Regions from separate parts of the Escherichia sp. TC-EC600-tetX4 genome, predicted to be linked through region 2. Evidence: predicted binding sites of a transcription regulator. Region 2 holds the regulator's gene; the other holds the start of a gene.
What was found. Region 2 encodes LexA, which represses DNA repair genes until DNA is damaged. Its sites were predicted from a motif close to TNCTGTATGTACATACAGNA; they were not measured.
Positions count from the first base shown of each region.

Region 1 (11,389 bases), 250 kb from region 2:
AAACCTTCGCGCAGCGCCGGTTCGTCAATCTGGATGATGCCAATTCCAGCGGCTTCCAGATCGGCCACTTCATCACGCAGCGCCAGCGCAATCTGTTTGGCGATGGTTTCACGGCTGACATCTTCACGCGGGAACGACCAGCAGAGTATGGTCACCGGCCCCGTCAGCATCCCTTTCACCGGTTTGTCGGTCAGCGATTGCGCATACTTCGCCCACTCCACGGTAATCGGTGCCGGGCGGCTAATGTCACCAATGACAATCGGTGGCTTCACGCAGCGGGAACCGTAGCTCTGTACCCAACCGTTTTGCGTAAAGACAAATCCGTCGAGGTGCTCGCCAAAGTATTCCACCATGTCATTACGCTCGGCCTCGCCATGTACCAGCACATCCAGTCCCAAACGTTCCTGCTCAACAATGGCCTGCTTGATATGTTCCGCAATGCCCGTGCGGTAGTTGTTGGCGTCGAGATTGCCCTTTTTGAAATCCAGACGCAGGGTACGAATTTCCGTGGTTTGCGGGAAGGAACCAATCGTGGTGGTCGGCCACGCTGGCAGTTTAAAACGCGCACGCTGGGCTTCAGCACGCACTTCATAGACATTCGCACGCTGGCTGTCCTGGGCGGTGATCGCCGCCAGACGCTTTTCTACCGCCGGATTATGTACGCGGGTAGAGTGACGACGTGCCTGAATCGGGGCGCTCCACTCTGCCAGAGCTGCCGTGTCACCACTGTTCAGCGCATCGCGCAGCAGTGCCAGTTCATGGCATTTTTGTAGGGCGAAGGCAAACCAGCTTTTCACTTCTGCATCAAGACGCGTTTCCACGCTCAGGTCGATGGGGCTGTGCAGCAACGAGCAGGAAGATGCCACCCACAAATCACGTTTGCCGACAATGTCCTTAATTTGCGCATATTTCTCGGTAAGATCGGCGCGCCAGACGTTACGACCATTGATCAGACCCGCAGACAGCAACCAGTCAGAAGGCAGGCGCTTGTGCAGTTCAGCAACGTCATCTTTACCATGTACGAGGTCAACATGCAGACCCTGAACAGGCAGCGCAGTAATCGTGTCGAGATTTGGCGTTACGCCTTCAAAATAGGTGGTCAGCAGCAGTTTCACCTGTCCCTGGAGCGCGTCGTAAGCGGGTTTGTATGCGTCCAGCCACGCCTGTGGTAGTTCCAGTACCAGCGCGGGTTCATCAATCTGTACCCACTCGATGCCGCGTTTCGCCAGTTCTGCCAGCACTTGCTGATAAACCGGCAGAATGTCGTTCAGCAGGCTCAGGCGGTCAAATTGTTCACCTTTCACTTTCCCCAGCCACAGCCAGGTAACCGGCCCCAGCAGCACAGGTTTCACCTTGTGGCCCAGCGCCAGCGCCTCGTCCACTTCGTCCAGCAGCTGCGTCCAGGTCAGTTTGAACTGTTGGCCTTTAACGAACTCCGGCACCATGTAGTGATAGTTGGTGTTAAACCATTTGGTCATTTCCGCTGCCGCCGCAGGTTCGCCAGTCGGCGCACGTCCACGACCAATACGGAACAGGGTGTCGATATCTACCGAACCATCTTTGTTCTGATGACGCGCCGGAACGTTACCCAGCAGCAGACTGGTGGTCAGTACATGATCGTACCAGGCAAAATCGCCCACCGGCAGCAGGTCGATACCCGCTTGCTTTTGTTGATCCCAGTGACGAGCACGCAATTCACGCCCTACCGCCAGCAGTTCTTCACGCGTGGAGTTCCCCGCCCAATAACTTTCTTGCGCTTTTTTCAGCTCGCGACGCAGGCCAACGCGAGGGAAACCGAGGGTGTGATTCAATATTGTCATTTTTTCTTCCTCTAATTATATGTAAATCCTATGGATTTTGAATTTAGGGAAGGCGGCAAGTTTATTCATCCCCGGGAGCTTACTGAAGTAAGTGACCGGGGTGGAGAAACGCAGCCAACGCACCATAAATTTAAAAGACGAAGGATTTTAGCCGTCCAGATGTTTACACATCCATAATTGGCGGTTACTGTATATTCCTCAAGCGCAAATTATTCATGCCGAAGTGAAGGACTTTCATGATCGAAGTAAAACACCTGAAAACGCTACAAGCGTTGCGGAACTGCGGCTCGCTCGCAGCCGCTGCGGCGACGTTGCATCAGACGCAATCCGCCCTGTCTCACCAGTTTAGCGATCTGGAACAACGCCTTGGCTTCCGGCTATTTGTGCGTAAGAGCCAGCCGCTACGCTTTACACCGCAGGGAGAAATCCTGTTGCAACTGGCAAACCAGGTACTGCCGCAAATTAGCCAGGCCCTGCAAGCCTGCAATGAACCGCAGCAGACGCGTCTGCGCATTGCCATTGAGTGCCATAGCTGTATTCAGTGGCTGACACCCGCGTTAGAAAATTTCCATAAGAACTGGCCGCAGGTAGAGATGGATTTTAAATCGGGCGTGACATTTGACCCGCAGCCCGCCTTGCAACAGGGAGAGCTGGATCTGGTAATGACGTCCGATATTCTGCCGCGCAGTGGCCTGCATTATTCGCCGATGTTCGACTATGAAGTGCGTCTGGTGTTAGCACCTGACCATCCACTGGCGGCGAAAACGCGAATTACACCGGAAGATCTCGCCAGCGAGACGCTATTAATTTATCCGGTGCAGCGTAGTCGACTGGATGTCTGGCGGCATTTTCTTCAGCCGGCAGGCGTCAGCCCGTCACTGAAAAGCGTCGATAACACCTTATTGTTGATTCAGATGGTTGCCGCGCGGATGGGTATTGCCGCGCTACCGCATTGGGTAGTAGAGAGTTTTGAGCGCCAGGGTCTGGTGGTGACCAAAACCCTGGGCGAAGGCTTGTGGAGCCGACTGTACGCCGCCGTGCGCGATGGCGAGCAGCGTCAGCCAGTTACGGAAGCGTTTATTCGCTCAGCGCGCAATCACGCCTGCGATCATCTGCCGTTTGTGAAGAGCGCGGAGCGACCCACTTACGATGCACCCACAGTGAGGCCAGGATCACCAGCGCGCCTGTAATAAACGTTGGCCAGTGCGGCTGTTGGTGCCAGATAGCCAGGTTTACCAGCAGCCCTGCCGGAACGTGCATATTATTCATAATGCCCAGCGTTCCGGCGTCCACCTGCGTCGCGCCGTAGTTCCACATAAAGTAGCCAATCCCGGAAGCCACCACGCCAAGAAACACCAGAATGCCCCATTGCAGCGTGGTTTGCGGCATTTTCTGCGCATTTCCCAGCAAGAACCATGCAATCACTGCCACCAGAAACGCGCCAAGATAGAACCACGCAAAGGCGTTATGCTGTGGCATCGGGCGAGTTTCCATCAGGCGTTTGTAACCCACCATGCCAATGGCAAAAGTGATATTGGAGAGTTGCACCAGCAGCAAGCCAGTCCAGAAATGGTCGGTGACCTGATCATAGCGAATAATCCCGGCACCAATCACCGCCAGCAAGGCGCTAAAGGCATAGCCCCAGCGCAGACGGCGCTTACTCATGATGTCATAAATCAGCGTGATGTAGAGCGGCGTCAGCACGGTGAACAGCAGCAGCTCGGAAACCGTCAGGTAGAGATAAGCGCGGAAACTCAGCATATACATCACGCCAAGCTGCATCGCGCCCACCAGCATATACAGGCCGACCGTTTTCAGGCTATTGCCACGGGTACGCAGAAACGGCAGAAAAACGAGTGCCGCCAGGCCAACGCGCACCAGCACCGCAAAATAGCTATCGACGTGCCCCGCAAGGTACTCGCCATAAAAGCTAAAGGAGAAGGCCCACAGAATCGTGGTGATGATAAGTAGCGCCACAATGGAAAACTCTTTGATTAACGGGTATCCATTGTAGCGAAGTATCAGGTTGACAACTGACCAAATAAAGAACGATTACGATAAATAGAGTTTACGCAGATAATGCGGCACCGCGTCGTCGGCATTAGTACCAATCACTTCCAGCTCGGGATGAAGGTCTTTCAGACGCTGGTGCGCACTGCCCATAATGCAGCCTTTCCCCGCCATCGACAGCATTTCGGCGTCGTTCATCCCGTCACCAAACGCAATACAATCCTTCAGGCTGTAGCCCAGTTTCTTCGCCACCGCTTCCAGCGCATGGCCTTTTGAAACGCCGCCCGCCATCACTTCCAGACAGGTTAAGGTAGAGAAACTGACGTTGACGCGATCGCCCCAACGAGCGTTAATCGCCTGCTCCAGCGGCAGCAGTTGTTCATGGGAATCGCAGGTGAAGAACACTTTGCTGACGCCTTCCGGCTCCAGTAATCCAGGCTCATACAGCGCATATTGGAACACCGCTTCTTTAAAAAAGCGCATCTCTTCCGGGCGATGGCGATTCATAAACCATTCGTCGTCGCGATAAACGTTAGTAATGATGTCCGGATTGTCGTTGACTACGCCAAACAGATCGCTGGCAATGTCGCGATCCAGGTTATGAGCAAAAATCAGATTACCATCCAGATCGTGAACGCGCGCACCATTGGAGGTAATCATGTAAGACTTAATCTCCAGATTATCGCGAATTTGCCCCACATCAACGTGGTGACGACCGGTCGCAAACACAAAGTTGATGCCGCGCGCGGTGAGCAGCTTCAGAGTTTCTTTGGCGTAAGGGGATAACGTATGGTCGGGAGAAAGTAACGTGCCATCTAAATCAGACGCAACAACCTGGTACATAAGAAATTTAAACCTCTGTAGAGCGGTTTCCGCTGGGTGAGTTATGCCTGTTGAAAAAATCAACGATGGCGTGGAGCGCGACTGAGCGCATTGCGTCCTTTTCAAAAAGGATCTCATGGTAAGCACCTTTAATTACCAACGGCCGTCCTCCTTCGACAGGATGGCCCGCGGCGGTGCGGAGTTCACAAAAACGGTCATGCATGCGGTTATCCACCACGCGTTCCTCTTCAGCCTGCAAGAGAAGCGTTGGCGTGGCGTCATCACCCGCACCGGCTAACACCTGTTCGCCAGCCAGAATACTTTCGCGTACCCAATGGTAGGTCGGCCCACCGACGCGAATCGTTGGGTCATCAGCATAGAAGCGTAAGTTACGTCGATATCGCTGTCTGCTGTGGGTCAGTACGTTGATAGCAAACGGCAACGCGCGCCAGCGCCCGGTGCCTATTGCATAGCCATCACGGAAACGTGGATGCGCTTCGGCCCAGTTGAGGATCTGCCGTGCCATAAATGACGGCATACGAATCACGATCCCAAACATTGGCGCAGTTAGCGCAATGGCGTCACATACACCTGGATGGCGTTGCAGAAATAATGTGGAGATCGCACCGCCCATCGAATGTGCCAGTATATAGCGTTTACGCCACGGACCGGGCTGAACCTCCTGCTGCCAGAATGCCGCCAGATCATCAACATAATCATTAAAGCGATTAACATGCCCGAGATGCGGATCGGCTAACAGGCGACCGGAACGTCCCTGCCCGCGATGGTCGATGATTAAGACATCAAACCCCAAATGGAACAGGTCATAGGCCAGTTCCGCATATTTTACGTAGCTCTCAATACGCCCCGGGCAGATGACTACCACCCGGTCATGGTGCTGTGCGCGAAAACGGACAAAGCGCACCGGAATGTCATCCACACCAGTAAACTCTGCTTCATCACGCTGACGCCAGAAATCAGTCAGCGGTCCCATGGTAAAAGCAGCAAACGCGTTTTCTCTTGTTTCCCAGTCTTTTTGCTGCTGAAACATCGGGTAATCTGCCTCTTAAACCACGTAAAATCGTTTTTTTTAGCGTGCCTGACACAACGCTGCGACAGTAGCGTATTGTGGCACAAAAATAGACACACCGGGAGTTCATCATGACCTTAGAATGGTGGTTTGCCTACCTGCTGACATCGATCATTTTAAGCCTGTCGCCAGGCTCTGGTGCAATCAACACTATGACCACCTCGCTCAACCACGGTTATCGCGGCGCGGTGGCGTCTATTGCTGGGCTTCAGACCGGACTGGCGATTCATATTGTGCTGGTTGGCGTGGGGTTGGGGACGCTATTTTCCCGCTCAGTGATTGCGTTTGAAGTGTTGAAGTGGGCAGGCGCGGCTTACTTGATTTGGCTGGGAATCCAGCAGTGGCGCGCCGCTGGTGCAATTGACCTTAAATCGCTGGCCTCTACTCAATCGCGTCGACATTTGTTCCAGCGCGCAGTTTTTGTGAATCTCACCAATCCCAAAAGTATTGTGTTTCTGGCGGCGCTATTTCCGCAATTCATCATGCCGCAACAGCCGCAACTGATGCAGTATATCGTGCTCGGCGTCACCACTATTGTGGTCGATATTATTGTGATGATCGGTTACGCCACCCTTGCTCAACGGATTGCTCTATGGATTAAAGGACCAAAGCAGATGAAGGCGCTGAATAAGATTTTCGGCTCGTTGTTTATGCTGGTGGGAGCGCTGTTAGCATCGGCGAGGCATGCGTGAAAAATAATGTCGGATGCGGCGTAAACGCCTTATCCGACTTACTCTGAAGACGCGTCTGGCATCACCGCGAAATAATCAAATGAATGCCAAATCCGGCAAATAACGCCCCGGCAAAACCATCAATCCACTTCGCCAGACGTTGATAACCACGGCGCATTTGCGGCAGGGCAAACAGGCTGGCAACGACGGTAAACCACGCCAGCGTTTCGACAATGATCAGCGCAAAAATGCCCCAGCGCGCGGTAGTGCCAACGTTATCACCGACAAACAATGAGAACACCGAGCCAAAGTAGATAATCGCTTTCGGATTAGCGAGATTGGTCAGTAAACCTTTCAGGAAACTGCGCCCACTTTTCGCCAGCTCGACCTGTGGCGCAGGTGCAGAAACCGCCTCTTTTTTCAGTGCACCACGTAGCATCTGGTAACCCATCCAGCAGAGATACAGGCCACCGCCCACCATAATCAGCGTATGCAGCCAGGCCATTTTTTCGATAATCAAATGCAGGCCAAGCAGCGCAATCCCAGCCCAAACCATTACGCCGCAGGTAATGCCCAGCACGCCCATCATCGCTTCTTTACGGGAACGACTGACAGCGGTCTGAGAGACAAAAAAGAAATCGGGACCGGGGCTCATAAGCGCCACAATGTGCACCATGGCGACGGTGAGAAATAACATCAACATACATTTGACTCGCGGGGGAAACGTTTACGGAGTCTTCATACTGGCACTTTTTTATGCTGCTGACTACTCTTCGTCATCGCCATCAACATGCGCACGAATCAGCGCCATAAACGGTTTGCCAAAGCGTTCCAGCTTGCGCATCCCAACGCCGTTAACGCTGAGCATTTCGCTGGCGGTGATCGGCATCTGTTCAGCCATCTCAATCAAGGTTGCGTCGTTAAACACCACGTACGGCGGGACATTACTTTCATCGGCTATCGATTTACGCAGTTTGCGTAATTTGGCGAACAGTTTGCGATCATAGTTGCCGCCGAACGATTTCTGCATCGCTTTCGGTTTGAGCGCCACGATACGCGGCACGGCAAGTTGCAAAGAGGATTCGCCGCGCAGCACCGGGCGCGCGGCCTCTGTCAGTTGTAGGGCAGAATGCTGGGCAATATTTTGCGTCACCAGGCCGAGGTGAATCAGCTGGCGGATCACGCTCACCCAATGTTCATGGCTTTTATCACGGCCCATGCCATAGACTTTCAGTTTGTCATGACCATAGTCGCGGATACGCTGGTTATTAGCACCACGAATCACTTCCACCACATAACCCATCCCAAACCGCTGATTCACACGACCAATGGTGGAAAGGGCAATCTGAGCATCGGTTGAACCGTCGTACTGTTTCGGCGGATCGAGGCAGATATCGCAGTTCCCGCACGGCTCCTGACGCCCTTCGCCAAAATAGTTCAGCAATACCAGACGACGGCAAGTTTGCGCTTCGGCAAACGCGCCCATCGCATTGAGTTTGTGGCGCTCGATATCCTGCAACTGCCCCTGCGGCTTCTCTTCCAGACAACGGCGCAGCCACGCCATATCAGCCGGATCGTAAAACAGCATCGCTTCCGCGGGCAGGCCATCACGCCCGGCGCGTCCGGTTTCCTGATAATAGGATTCGATATTGCGCGGAATATCAAAGTGGACCACGAAGCGAACGTTTGGTTTATTGATGCCCATGCCGAACGCCACCGTCGCCACCACAATTTGCAGGTCATCGCGCTGGAATTTTTCCTGCACATCGGCGCGAACATTATTTTCCAGCCCGGCATGATAGGCCGCCGCGCTAATTCCCTTGCTTTGCAGGCGCGCAGCGGTGTCTTCTACTTTCGCGCGGCTGTTGCAGTAGATAATGCCTGACTTACCGCGCTGTTCCTGCACGTAGCGCATCAACTGATCGAGCGGTTTGAACTTCTCCATCAGCATGTAGCGAATATTCGGACGGTCAAAACTGCTGATTTGAATCAGCGGATCGTTCAGCCCCAGCAGGCGCACGATATCCTGGCGCGTGGTGTCGTCGGCTGTGGCGGTCAGCGCCATAAACGGCAGCGTCGGGAACCGCTGGCGCAACTGACCGAGCGCGGCATATTCCGGGCGGAAATCGTGGCCCCATTGGGAGATACAGTGCGCTTCATCAACGGCTAATAACACCGGATTCCAGTGCGCCAGATGCTCAAGAAAGTTATCCAGCATCAGGCGTTCCGGGGCGATATAAAGCAGACGAATTTGCCCGGTGCGGCAGCCTGTCATCACTTCAAGTTGCTGTTCGCGGGTTTGCGTCGAGTTAAGGCACGCCGCCGCCACGCCGTTGGCTTGCAGTTGATCCACCTGATCTTTCATCAACGAAATCAGCGGTGAAACAACCACGGTAAGGCCGTTTAGCAATAAGGCAGGGATTTGATAGCAAAGGGATTTTCCGCCACCAGTGGGCATGACGACGAGGCAATCGCGGCCGGAAAGCACAGTGTCGATAATTTCTTCCTGGCCGGGGCGAAACTGTTGGTAGCCAAAGGTTTCTTGTAAAACCTGTTTAGCTCCGGACTCCAGATTCAACACTTCCGCCTGCGCCACATTCACCCCGATTGCCTGAAATAAAAACAGGCGCTATTTTCAGCGCCTGCGCGAGAAACTGCAATGCTTTTAGTCTCTGAGAGGGTAATCCTGGATGCTGGATTCCAGATTTGCCAACCACTCAACCGTTCATCAAAACAAATCGTTTAGCATAACCCCCACACCGACACGGGTCTGGTTGAAGTTATAGTCGATGAGCGATTCGCCATAGCCGCTGTAAACCTGAGTATAAAGGCGCACATGTTTGGTGATCGGGTAACTTAAGCCTAACTCCGCGCCGCCGTAGCCGGTGTTCCAGTTGTACTGTCCTTTCGCACTGAGCACCGCATCACCGAGGTGATAGCCGATTTTAAGCTGGTAGTAACCCATATATTTGGTGATATCCGGGTTATCGTCAGTATTACCCACCACATACCACGGCTTCACTTCTACCAGCCAGTTACCGTTTTCTGCCATCAGGCGAGTATAAAGGCGGTTCCAGCTGCGGGAGGTCGGGTCGGAACGCCCGTTAGAGTCGTGGTTATACCCCATCTCCACATCGCGCAGCGTCCAACCTGCAAAACGGTAATCGGTGGCAAAACCGAGGAACAATTGCGGTTCGTAGTTGGTTTCACGAAACGGTGAAGACTCTTCGCTATTGGACAGTTGCCACCAGGATTTTTGCGTATAAGACGCACCCAACACCGAGTTCGGGCCTAAAATCCCACGCCACAGCGGAAATGCCAGGCTCAACTGAAACTTTACTTCATCCTTACGCGCATTTTCCGCCCAGTCGTAACTGGCAATCGCTTCTTTATTCAGATCGCTGGTTTGGGTGTAAATGAGGTAGTTGGTGTCATAAGGATAGAGCGTGAACGGATTGTCATGCTCCTGCAGCATATTGGCGATAATACTGCCACGCACCGCTGGCGCGTCATGCACCTCTTTCACCGTTGCCTCTTGTGCATATACTGCCATAGGCAACATAAACACCGGCAACAACCAGCCCTGCAGAGTCCGCATCGGTCGTGTTCTCCGTAACGAATTATTGATAAGGTGAATATTTTTCTGCGGGCTATTTTACATACTTAACTCCATAGCCGTTAGTTATCCCTTCCTAAAGTAGAAACCAACAACAAAGAAGCATAAAATCAACATTTCATTAACCAATGAAGTGTAAGGATGATATGTCTGCCGTACTGACCGCTGAACAAGCCCTGAAATTAGTGGGTGAGATGTTTGTTTATCACATGCCATTTAACCGCGCATTGGGGATGGAACTGGAGCGTTACGAAAAAGAGTTCGCACAGCTGGCCTTTAAAAATCAGCCAATGATGGTGGGCAACTGGGCGCAAAGCATTTTGCACGGCGGGGTCATTGCGTCGGCGCTGGATGTCGCCGCCGGTCTGGTGTGCGTGGGAAGTACCTTAACCCGCCACGAAACCATCAGTGAAGATGAACTACGCCAGCGGCTATCGCGGATGGGGACCATTGATCTTCGCGTTGATTATCTGCGCCCAGGCAGGGGCGAGCGTTTTACTGCTACTAGTAGCCTGTTGCGTGCAGGCAATAAAGTCGCCGTCGCCCGCGTTGAATTACACAATGAAGAACAGCTTTATATTGCCAGTGCCACCGCCACCTATATGGTAGGTTGAAGACATAAAAGCAGGTAAACTGCTGTTACCAATTAAAAATGAGTATTCCCGATGGATGCAAAACAAACGCGGCAGGGCGTATTACTCGCTCTTGCCGCTTATTTTATTTGGGGTATAGCGCCAGCGTACTTCAAGTTGATTTACTACGTGCCCGCCGATGAAATCCTGACGCATCGCGTGATCTGGTCGTTTTTCTTTATGGTGGTGCTGATGAGCATTTGCCGCCAGTGGTCCTATTTAAAAACGCTGATTCAGACGCCACAGAAAATTTTTATGCTGGCAGTCTCTGCCGTGCTGATTGGTGGCAACTGGCTACTGTTTATCTGGGCGGTGAACAATCACCATATGCTGGAAGCGAGCCTTGGTTACTTTATTAACCCGCTGGTGAACATTGTGCTGGGGATGATTTTCCTCGGCGAGCGATTCCGCCGGATGCAATGGCTGGCGGTGATTCTGGCGATATGTGGCGTGTTAGTCCAGCTGTGGACTTTTGGTTCGCTACCTATTATCGCGCTGGGACTGGCATTTAGTTTTGCCTTCTACGGTCTGGTACGCAAGAAGATTGCCGTTGAAGCGCAAACCGGCATGTTAATCGAAACCATGTGGCTGCTGCCCGTGGCGGCAATTTACCTGTTTGCTATTGCCGACAGCTCAACCAGCCATATGGGGCAAAACCCGATGTCGCTGAATTTACTGCTGATCGCCGCCGGTATTGTCACTACCGTACCGCTGTTGTGTTTTACCGC
Region 1 is NZ_CP079924.1:4,467,709-4,479,097, forward strand. It holds gene metE (5-methyltetrahydropteroyltriglutamate--homocysteine S-methyltransferase) at 1-1,820, opposite strand, end outside; gene metR (HTH-type transcriptional regulator MetR) at 2,057-3,010, shown strand; gene bioP (biotin transporter) at 2,898-3,797, opposite strand; gene yigL (sugar/pyridoxal phosphate phosphatase YigL) at 3,873-4,673, opposite strand; gene pldB (lysophospholipase L2) at 4,681-5,703, opposite strand; gene rhtB (homoserine/homoserine lactone efflux protein) at 5,814-6,434, shown strand; gene rhtC (threonine export protein RhtC) at 6,496-7,116, opposite strand; gene recQ (ATP-dependent DNA helicase RecQ) at 7,180-9,009, opposite strand; gene pldA (phospholipase A) at 9,142-10,011, opposite strand; gene yigI (acyl-CoA thioesterase YigI) at 10,176-10,643, shown strand; gene rarD (EamA family transporter RarD) at 10,695-11,389, shown strand, end outside.
Region 1: a site for LexA is predicted at 2,006-2,025, ahead of metR (HTH-type transcriptional regulator MetR). Genes of this name have one in related genera too.

Region 2 (11,389 bases):
GATGGAAATCGGCTACGACAACGTCGAATCCCAGCGCACCGGCGACAAGAACAATCAGTACAAAATTACCCTCGCACAACAATGGCAGGCTGGCGACAGCATCTGGTCACGCCCGGCTATTCGTGTCTTCGCAACCTACGCCAAGTGGGATGAGAAATGGGGTTACGACTACACCGGTAACGCTGATAACAACGCGAACTTCGGCAAAGCCGTTCCTGCTGATTTCAACGGCGGCAGCTTCGGTCGTGGCGACAGCGACGAGTGGACCTTCGGTGCCCAGATGGAAATCTGGTGGTAATAGCAAAACCTGGGCCGGATAAGGCGTTTACGCCGCATTCGGCAACCAACGCCTGATGCGACGCTTGCGCGTCTTATCAGGCCTACAACGGCTGTCAAATGTAGGCCGGATAAGGCGTTTACGCCGCATCCGGCATAAAAACAGGTTGTCATTATCTGAAAGGGGCGAAAGCCCCTCTGATTATCGGGTTTAGCGCGCTATTGCCTGGCTACCGCTGAGCTCCAGATTTTGAGGTGAAAACAATGAAAATGAATAAAAGTCTCATCGTCCTCTGTTTATCAGCAGGGTTACTGGCAAGCGCGCCTGGAATTAGCCTTGCCGATGTTAACTACGTACCGCAAAACACCAGCGACGCGCCAGCCATTCCATCTGCTGCGCTGCAACAACTCACCTGGACACCGGTCGATCAATCTAAAACCCAGACCACCCAACTGGCGACCGGCGGCCAACAACTGAACGTTCCCGGCATCAGTGGTCCGGTTGCTGCGTACAGCGTCCCGGCAAACATTGGCGAACTGACCCTGACGCTGACCAGCGAAGTGAACAAACAAACCAGCGTTTTTGCGCCGAACGTGCTGATTCTTGATCAGAACATGACCCCATCAGCCTTCTTCCCCAGCAGTTATTTCACCTACCAGGAACCAGGCGTGATGAGTGCAGATCGGCTGGAAGGCGTTATGCGCCTGACACCGGCGTTGGGGCAGCAAAAACTTTATGTTCTGGTCTTTACCACGGAAAAAGATCTCCAGCAGACGACCCAACTGCTCGACCCGGCTAAAGCCTATGCCAAGGGCGTCGGTAACTCGATCCCGGATATCCCCGATCCGGTTGCTCGTCATACCACCGATGGCTTACTGAAACTGAAAGTGAAAACGAACTCCAGCTCCAGCGTGTTGGTAGGACCTTTATTTGGTTCTTCCGCTCCAGCTCCGGTTACGGTAGGTAACACGGCGGCACCAGCTGTGGCTGCACCCGCTCCGGCACCGGTGAAGAAAAGCGAGCCGATGCTCAACGACACGGAAAGTTATTTTAATACCGCGATCAAAAACGCTGTCGCGAAAGGTGATGTTGATAAGGCGTTAAAACTGCTTGATGAAGCTGAACGCCTGGGATCGACATCTGCCCGTTCCACCTTTATCAGCAGTGTAAAAGGCAAGGGGTAATTACGCCCCACAGTGCTGATTTTGCAACAACTGGTGCGTCTCCTGGCGCACCTTTTTTTATGCTTCCTTCCTGGGATATGAGCGATTTTTTATAGTAACTCACTTCTTCTTCACTAAGAATATCCATTATCTCAATGCCTTATCAGAGATTCTTTTCCTTTCGCCGGTAGTGTCTGGACATTCAGGCTACTTTTCCAGGTTATTTTATTTCTGTTATGCAGAGGTTTTATGATAAGTCATATCCTAAATTCTGGCGGCAATAACTCTTTGATGAAACATGATGTGGTGCAAGGAAATAATATAGTAGATCTTGATTTACTACGTAATTTAAATGGGGTGCCAGGTTTAAACAGAGATAACTTTATTTATATCAGCAATATTTTTTCAAATATAAAACAACGGAACGAAAAAATCATGCAATAAATATGTTTCGTGAAGTCTCAATCAGTAATGATACTATAAGTGTAAAATTCTACAGAAATGAAAAAAATTGAATGCGCTTGCAATTTTCTGATGGATAAAGATGCGCAGGGGTATATCGACCTGTCTGATTTGGATTTAACAAGTTGTCATTTTAAAGGTGACGTTATATCGAAGGTGTCTTTTTTATCATCAAATCTACAACATGTAACATTCGAATGTAAAGAAATTGGGGATTGCAATTTTACTACTGCAATAGTTGATAATGTCATATTTAGATGTCGACGTTTACACAATGTGATTTTTATCAAAGCGAGTGGTGAATGTGTCGATTTCAGCAAAAATATTCTTGATACAGTTGACTTCTCGCAGAGTCAACTTGGTCATAGTAATTTTCGCGAATGTCAGATTAGAAATTCAAACTTCGATAATTGTTATCTTTACGCTTCGCACTTCACCAGAGCAGAGTTTCTGTCTGCCAAAGAAATATCATTTATTAAATCGAATTTGACAGCTGTTATGTTTGATTATGTGCGAATGTCGACAGGGAATTTTAAAGATTGCATTACAGAACAATTGGAATTAACTATTGATTATTCAGATATATTTTGGAATGAAGATCTCGATGGTTATATCAATAACATTATAAAAATGATTGATACATTGCCAGATAATGCAATGATATTGAAATCCGTTCTGGCCGTAAAACTGGTGATGCAATTAAAAATACTTAATATTGTTAATAAAAACTTTATTGAGAATATGAAGAAAATATTTAGCCATTGTCCTTATATAAAAGATCCCATTATACGCAGTTATATCCATTCTGATGAAGATAACAAGTTCGATGATTTTATGCGTCAACATCGATTCAGTGAGGTGAATTTCGATACCCAACAGATGATCGATTTTATTAACAGATTTAATACGAATAAATGGCTAATTGATAAAAATAACAATTTTTTTATCCAACTTATCGATCAGGCCTTACGATCAACGGATGATATGATCAAAGCAAATGTTTGGCATCTTTATAAAGAGTGGATTCGTAGTGATGATGTTTCACCTATATTTATAGAAACTGAAGATAATTTAAGAACCTTTAACACGAATGAATTAACACGAAACGATAATATCTTTATCCTGTTCTCCTCAGTCGATGATGGGCCAGTTATGGTGGTAAGCTCCCAGCGCTTACATGATATGTTGAATCCTACAAAAGATACCAATTGGAATTCCACGTATATCTACAAATCCAGACATGAGATGTTGCCTGTTAATCTTACTCAGGAAACACTTTTCAGCTCCAAATCTCATGGTAAATATGCGCTTTTCCCCATTTTTACTGCGAGTTGGCGAGCTCATCGTATAATGAATAAGGGTGTTTAAGTAAAGGAAAACATCACCGTTCCTGGCATCCTGGACGGTGATGCCCCTACGGTTGCCCTCGCCAGCACGGGCATCGGTAAAGCGTAAGGTTCAACATCGTTTTACCACTTCATGCGATTGTTGCGTTTTTGTTGCGTATTAGATCACTTAATTTGCTTTACATCTCCCGTAAACACTTTTCTGCGATACAATGCCTTTACGTTATGTAACGGAGAGTTCGGCATGTCACACCCCGCGTTAACGCAACTGCGTGCGCTGCGCTATTGTAAAGAGATCCCTGCCCTGGATCCGCAACTGCTCGACTGGCTGTTGCTGGAGGATTCCATGACAAAACGTTTTGAACAGCAGGGAAAAACGGTAAGCGTGACGATGATCCGCGAAGGGTTTGTCGAGCAGAATGAAATCCCCGAAGAACTGCCGCTGCTGCCGAAAGAGTCTCGTTACTGGTTACGTGAAATTTTGTTATGTGCCGATGGTGAACCGTGGCTTGCCGGTCGTACCGTCGTTCCTGTGTCAACGTTAAGCGGGCCGGAGCTGGCGTTACAAAAATTGGGTAAAACGCCGTTAGGACGCTATCTGTTCACATCATCGACATTAACCCGGGACTTTATTGAGATAGGCCGTGATGCCGGGCTGTGGGGGCGACGTTCCCGCCTGCGATTAAGCGGTAAACCGCTGTTGCTAACAGAACTGTTTTTACCGGCGTCACCGTTGTACTAAGAGGAAAAAAATATGGAGTGGAGTCTGACGCAGAATAAGCTGCTGGCGTTTCATCGCTTAATGCGTACGGATAAGCCAATTGGCGCGTTACTGCTGCTCTGGCCAACATTATGGGCGTTGTGGGTGGCGACACCGGGCGTTCCCCAGCTCTGGATCCTGGCGGTGTTTGTCGCGGGTGTCTGGCTGATGCGCGCTGCCGGATGTGTGGTGAATGATTATGCTGACCGCAAGTTTGATGGTCATGTTAAGCGCACGGCGAACCGACCACTTCCCAGCGGCGCGGTAACAGAGAAAGAGGCGCGCGCGCTGTTTGTCGTGCTGGTACTGATTTCGTTTTTACTGGTGCTGACGCTGAATACGATGACCATTCTGTTGTCGATTGCCGCGCTAGCGCTGGCGTGGGTGTACCCGTTTATGAAGCGGTATACCCATCTACCGCAAGTGGTGCTGGGCGCGGCGTTTGGCTGGTCGATTCCAATGGCTTTTGCCGCTGTGAGTGAGTCGGTGCCATTGAGTTGCTGGTTAATGTTCCTCGCCAATATTCTCTGGGCGGTGGCTTACGACACGCAGTATGCGATGGTTGACCGCGATGATGATGTGAAGATTGGCATTAAATCCACGGCAATCCTGTTCGGCCAATACGATAAATTGATTATTGGTATTTTGCAGATTGGCGTACTGGCACTGATGGCGATCATCGGTGAGTTAAATGGCTTAGGCTGGGGATATTACTGGTCAATTCTGGTGGCTGGCGCGCTGTTTGTTTATCAACAAAAACTGATTGCCAACCGCGAGCGTGAAGCCTGCTTTAAAGCATTTATGAATAATAACTATGTTGGTCTGGTACTATTTTTAGGGCTGGCAATGAGTTACTGGCATTTCTGATGATGTAAAAAAGCCGGATGATCATCCGGCTTTCTTCTGGGTTGCCTGATGCGCGGCGCTTCTCAGGCCTACACAACACATCGCAATTTATTGAATTTGCAGATTATGGAAGGCCGGATAAGGCGTTTTCGCCGCATCCGGCAATTCTCTCTGATTACCCTTCGCCCTGCGTCGCACTCTCAATCGTCAAACGCACGTCTGATGTAATCAACTCCGCCAGCAACTGATAAACCTTCATCGTTTCTGCCGGTTCGGCATCGCCGCTATCGCTGATATACCCTTCATCACGCAGTGTCAGCACCAGAGAACTGAACACCGCCTTGTCGAAGAACTCCGGCGCGTTGATGCCGTGCAGCACGGAGAGACGTTGCGCGACGGTGCGGCTCTCTTTCTCCAGCGTACCGCGGTTGATCGACGGGTTGGCACTCAACAACCAGAAGGTGATGGCATAACGTTGCAGCGTTTCGCGCGCGCCTGCGGCCAGCAGCTGTAGCGTGCGAGAATGCGCCGGGTTGATATGCAACTCATCATCTTGCAGGGTAATCAGCCCCTGACGTTGCATCTCATTTGCCAGCGCATCAATAACGTCCGGCAACTCGTCGCGATCCCAGCGCAGGAACAGCTCCGCTTTCAGCATTGGGTAAAGCACATTGACGTGCTCCATCAATACGTCGCGGGAGATGTGGCGATGCTGGGTGACGATTGCCGCCATCAGCGAAGGCAGCACCAACATATGCGCAATGTTGTTGCGATAGTAGGTCATCAGCACCGCTTGCTCGCGCGGCAGAATGATGATGTCGCCGATTGTGTCTTTCTCGACTTCAAACTTGTTCATTTGCAGCGCGTGATCGATAAGCTCGCTGGCGCTGGCTGAAGGAACGGTAGAGTCCGTGGAGTAGGGCACGTTGCGCATCAGATCCAGGTAGCAGTTGAGTTGCTCGGTTAACTGCTCGCGGGTGAGTGAGCGCTGACGTGATGCCAGTAGCGCAGTACAGCACAGGTTCATGGCGTTTGCCGCGCCTGCGTTGTTAATGCGTACCATCAGATCGGCAGCAATATTATTGACCGTCGGCGTTAACCATGCCGGACGCACCGCTTCGATGGGATCGATAGATTCACGCCAGTCAGGTACATGCTGGTTAAGGTAGGTCATCAACGGCATTGGTTCACCGAAGTTGACGTAACCCTGACCGAGATTACGCAGCTTGCTTAAACCGCGCAGCATCTGCGGCAGGCTCTCTTTCTCTTTCGTCGCGCCGCGCAGTTCTTTGGCGTAAGTACCCACTTCCATGACGTGCTCATAACCGATATAGATCGGAATCAGCGTAATCGGACGCGTGCCGCCACGCAGCATCGCCTGAATGGTCATCGACAGCGTACCAGTTTTCGGATCCAGCAAACGCCCCGTACGGGAACGACCGCCTTCCACGAAGTACTCGACGGAATAACCACGGCTGAACAGTTCGCCGAGATACTCCCGGAAAACGGTGGAATAAAGTTTATTGCCTTTAAACGTACGGCGAATAAAGAACGCCCCCAGACGGCGGAAAATCGGCCCGGCAGGCCAGAAATTCAGGTTGATCCCGGCGGCGATATGCGGCGGCACCAGCCCCTGGTGATACAGCACGTAAGAAAGCAGCAGGTAGTCCATGTGACTGCGGTGGCAAGGCACATATACCAGCTCATGACCGTCGTGGGCCAGCTGGCGAACGCGCTCAGCGTTATGGACGTTGATGCCCTGGTAAAGTCGGTTCCAGGTGAAGCCCAGAATACGGTCAGTCAGGCGAATCATCTCGTAAGAGAAATTCGCCGCAATCTCTTCCATCAGTGCAATCGCGTTCTGCTGCGCTTTTTCATGGGAGATTTTTTTGCTGCGCGCTTCATCTTCTACCGCTTTGGCAATGGCGCGGGAGGCGAGCAGCTTATTAAACAGATCCTGACGAGCAGGCAAACGTGGGCCTACGGCAGCCAGACGTTGACGGGCAAAGTGCATACGCGCCACGCGCGCCAGTTTCTGAGCGATAGTTTTATCCGTGCCGTGTTCATCCGCCATACGGCGCAGCGAAACTGACGGCGAGAAACGCACAAAACTGTCGCGACCGAGCCACAGTACAGCGAAAAATTTCTGTACGCCGTTAAGCATACGCAGCGGCGGGTTCACTTCGCCTTTTTCACGCCCCGGCGCGCGACCAAACATCACCGACACTGGCACCATCTGCACATCCAGATTTGGGTTGCTACGGTGCAAATCGAGATAGTCGTGGAACAGCTTAATAGACTCTTCTTTCGGCGTGTAATAGGTGAACACACGCGGCCCGCCGTGAATGAACACATAGCGCGGCAGTAGCGTGCCGTCGATTTCCAGCGGCTCTAACGGGTCAGGCAAGTCATGTGCCAGACACTGGGCGCGCAACGTCAGCAAATCTGCTTTCGAGTTGTACGGTAAAACGTACATAATTGGACGAGAGGTATCCAGCCCCAGTTCCGGGGCAGGATCTGCCGGAATAGACTTGCTTTTTACCAGGATGCTTAATGGTAAATTCAGTAATTTGTAGTAAATTCGTGGCCAGCCGGACATAAACGATGTAAAGCCTCTGGTTAATAATGCAAATGCGCGGCAAGGATAGCAGAAAGTCATGGGAAATTCTGTGGTATCCGCTCATGTTTCGCGCGGCGCTACGCAAACCCGAATCATCGGATTTAACGGTACACTGATATTGACGCTCATAATGTAAAAAGGTTCTTTCAATGGCCAATAATACCACTGGATTCACCCGAATTATCAAAGCTGCTGGCTATTCCTGGAAAGGTTTACGCGCTGCATGGATCAACGAAGCGGCATTCCGTCAGGAAGGCGTAGCGGTATTGTTGGCGGTGGTCATCGCCTGCTGGCTGGATGTGGACGCGATTACCCGCGTGCTGCTTATCAGCTCCGTGATGCTGGTGATGATTGTGGAAATCCTCAATAGCGCCATCGAAGCAGTGGTTGACCGAATTGGCTCTGAATACCATGAGCTTTCCGGACGCGCAAAAGATATGGGATCCGCTGCGGTGCTGATTGCCATTATCGTCGCCGTGATTACCTGGTGCATTCTGTTATGGTCGCATTTTGGATAACCCTTCCAGAATTCGATAAATCTCTGGTTTATTGTGCAGTTTATGGTTCCAAAATCGCCTTTTGCTGTATATACTCACAGCATAACTGTATATACACCCAGGGGGCGGAATGAAAGCGTTAACGGCCAGGCAACAAGAGGTGTTTGATCTCATCCGTGATCACATCAGCCAGACAGGTATGCCGCCGACGCGTGCGGAAATCGCGCAGCGTTTGGGGTTCCGTTCCCCAAACGCGGCTGAAGAACATCTGAAGGCGCTGGCACGCAAAGGCGTTATTGAAATTGTTTCCGGCGCATCACGCGGGATTCGTCTGTTGCAGGAAGAGGAAGAAGGGTTGCCGCTGGTAGGTCGTGTGGCTGCCGGTGAACCACTTCTGGCGCAACAGCATATTGAAGGTCATTATCAGGTCGATCCTTCCTTATTCAAGCCGAATGCTGATTTCCTGCTGCGCGTCAGCGGGATGTCGATGAAAGATATCGGCATTATGGATGGTGACTTGCTGGCAGTGCATAAAACTCAGGATGTACGTAACGGTCAGGTCGTTGTCGCACGTATTGATGACGAAGTTACCGTTAAGCGCCTGAAAAAACAGGGCAATAAAGTCGAACTGTTGCCAGAAAATAGCGAGTTTAAACCAATTGTCGTTGACCTTCGTCAGCAGAGCTTCACCATTGAAGGGCTGGCGGTTGGGGTTATTCGCAACGGCGACTGGCTGTAACATATCTCTGAGACCGCGATGCCGCCTGGCGTCGCGGTTTGTTTTTCATCTCTCTTCATCAGGCTTGTCTGCATGGCATTCCTCACTTCATCTGATAAAGCACTCTGGCATCTCGCCTTACCCATGATTTTCTCCAATATCACCGTTCCGTTGCTGGGACTGGTCGATACGGCGGTAATTGGTCATCTTGATAGCCCGGTTTATTTGGGCGGCGTGGCGGTTGGTGCAACGGCGACCAGCTTTCTCTTTATGCTGTTGCTGTTTTTACGCATGAGCACCACCGGGCTGACTGCGCAGGCTTATGGTGCCAAAAATCCTCAGGCATTAGCCCGTACGCTGGTGCAACCGTTGCTGTTGGCGTTGGGGGCTGGGGCGTTAATTGCGCTGCTGCGTACGCCGATTATCGATCTGGCGCTGCATATTGTTGGCGGTAGTGAGGCAGTCCTGGAACAGGCGCGGCGCTTTCTTGAAATCCGCTGGTTAAGCGCACCGGCGTCGCTGGCGAATCTGGTATTACTCGGTTGGTTACTCGGCGTGCAATATGCCCGTGCGCCAGTAATTTTGTTAGTGGTCGGCAATATCCTCAACATTGTGCTGGATGTCTGGCTGGTGATGGGGCTGCATATGAACGTGCAGGGCGCGGCGCTGGCGACGGTTATTGCGGAATATGCAACATTGCTGATTGGTCTGCTAATGGTGCGTAAAATCCTCAAACTACGCGGAATTTCCGGCGAAATGCTGAAAACTGCCTGGCGAGGAAACTTCCGTCGCTTGCTGGCGCTTAACCGCGATATCATGCTGCGTTCGCTGTTGTTGCAACTCTGTTTCGGCGCGATCACCGTACTTGGCGCGCGACTGGGGAGTGACATTATCGCTGTTAACGCGGTTCTGATGACGCTACTCACCTTTACCGCCTATGCGCTGGATGGTTTTGCCTACGCGGTTGAAGCGCACTCCGGTCAGGCATACGGTGCGCGCGACGGTAGCCAGTTGCTGGATGTCTGGCGGGCAGCGTGCCGCCAGTCGGGGATCGTAGCGTTACTGTTTTCGGTGGTTTATTTGCTGGCTGGGGAACACATCATTGCGTTACTGACGTCGTTAACCCAGATTCAGCAGCTGGCTGACCGCTATCTTATCTGGCAGGTGATTTTGCCGGTGGTTGGCGTCTGGTGTTATCTGCTGGACGGCATGTTTATAGGCGCAACGCGTGCCACCGAAATGCGTAACAGTATGGCGGTGGCCGCCGCAGGTTTTGCGCTGACGCTCCTTACGCTGCCGTGGCTGGGTAATCATGCTTTGTGGCTGGCATTAACCGTCTTTCTGGCGTTGCGCGGGCTTTCTCTGGCGGCTATCTGGCGGCGTCACTGGCGCAATGGTACCTGGTTTGCCGCAACGTGACGGTTAAAAATTCTGAATAAATAATCCTAAGCCAAATTGCTGACTACACTTAATCTCACGTTCAGAAGAAAAGTGAACGTACTCTCATTCACAACCTAACGATGAGGTCTTGATTATGAATAAAGATGAAGCCGGCGGTAACTGGAAACAGTTTAAAGGTAAAGTGAAAGAGCAATGGGGCAAACTGACCGATGATGATATGACGATCATTGAAGGTAAACGTGATCAACTGGTCGGTAAAATCCAGGAACGTTATGGTTATCAGAAAGATCAGGCAGAAAAAGAGGTCGTGGATTGGGAAACCCGCAATGAATATCGCTGGTAATTAATCCCTCCTGCCCGACGTGTACAAGGATGTACGCCCTCTTAACGCGGTTTCTTTTTCACCTGCACAGAGTGATCATGCTGGCACTGTTCAGGATGACGACACGCTTCCACTTCTACACATGCCGCACAGAGCCCATGTGCTTCAATCACATTATGCCGCAGGGCAAACCCCATTTTTGCCGCCAGCGTATGCATAATGTCTTCCACGCCTTCTGCACACTCTTCTTTCACTGCGCCGCAGCGATCGCAAATAAACATGGCTGACGTATGGGTGGGCTGATCGAACAGATGACAGAGCACATAACTGTTGGTGGATTCCACCTTATGCACAAAACCTTGCTCAAGCAGAAAATCCAGCGCGCGATAAACCGTTGGCGGCTTGGCTTGCGGTTCAGCTTCGCGCAGTAAATCAAGCAGATCATAAGCGCTGATAGCGCCATCCTGCAGACTCATCAGGCGCAACACTTCCAGGCGCTGTGGGGTCAGGCGCACATTACGCTGCGCGCAGATTTTTTCAGCCTGCGCTAATAACTCCTGCGTTGTGGTCTTTTCCATCGGGCACCTCAAAGTGGGGGTTAAGAATGTCCTTACTTTACCATGTTCCAGGAAAAACACCGAGAACCCTTATTGTTGCCGTAATGTTGATTTTCTGTTTTGTAGGTAAGGTGTTATGTTGCCTTGTCGTACCATTATCAACACGATAATAATTAATAATTCATTTTTAAATAAATTGCTTCAAGTTAACTCGCTATTTATTTAACTGGGTTTAAACGCATACCTGTAGTTCAGAAATTATGAGCGATTTTTGATAGTGACCAGATGGCAAAAGAATTATAAGGAGGACACGGTACGACAAAAAAGGTAGATGAATCATGTTGAAGATAATACCCGGTGCAACTGGATACTTTAATAAAACACTCAATTCAAATCAATTCGATAATGAAGATGCAATCA
Region 2 is NZ_CP079924.1:4,222,181-4,233,569, reverse strand. It holds gene lamB (maltoporin LamB) at 1-298, shown strand, start outside; partial or broken gene KXD89_RS22615 (hypothetical protein) at 312-432, opposite strand; gene malM (maltose operon protein MalM) at 541-1,461, shown strand; partial or broken gene KXD89_RS20570 (SopA family protein) at 1,690-3,270, shown strand; gene ubiC (chorismate lyase) at 3,493-3,990, shown strand; gene ubiA (4-hydroxybenzoate octaprenyltransferase) at 4,003-4,875, shown strand; gene plsB (glycerol-3-phosphate 1-O-acyltransferase PlsB) at 5,030-7,453, opposite strand; gene dgkA (diacylglycerol kinase) at 7,624-7,992, shown strand; gene lexA (transcriptional repressor LexA) at 8,102-8,710, shown strand; gene dinF (MATE family efflux transporter DinF) at 8,783-10,108, shown strand; gene KXD89_RS20535 (CsbD family protein) at 10,224-10,433, shown strand; gene zur (zinc uptake transcriptional repressor Zur) at 10,475-10,990, opposite strand; partial or broken gene KXD89_RS20525 (DUF2713 domain-containing protein) at 11,308-11,389, shown strand, end outside.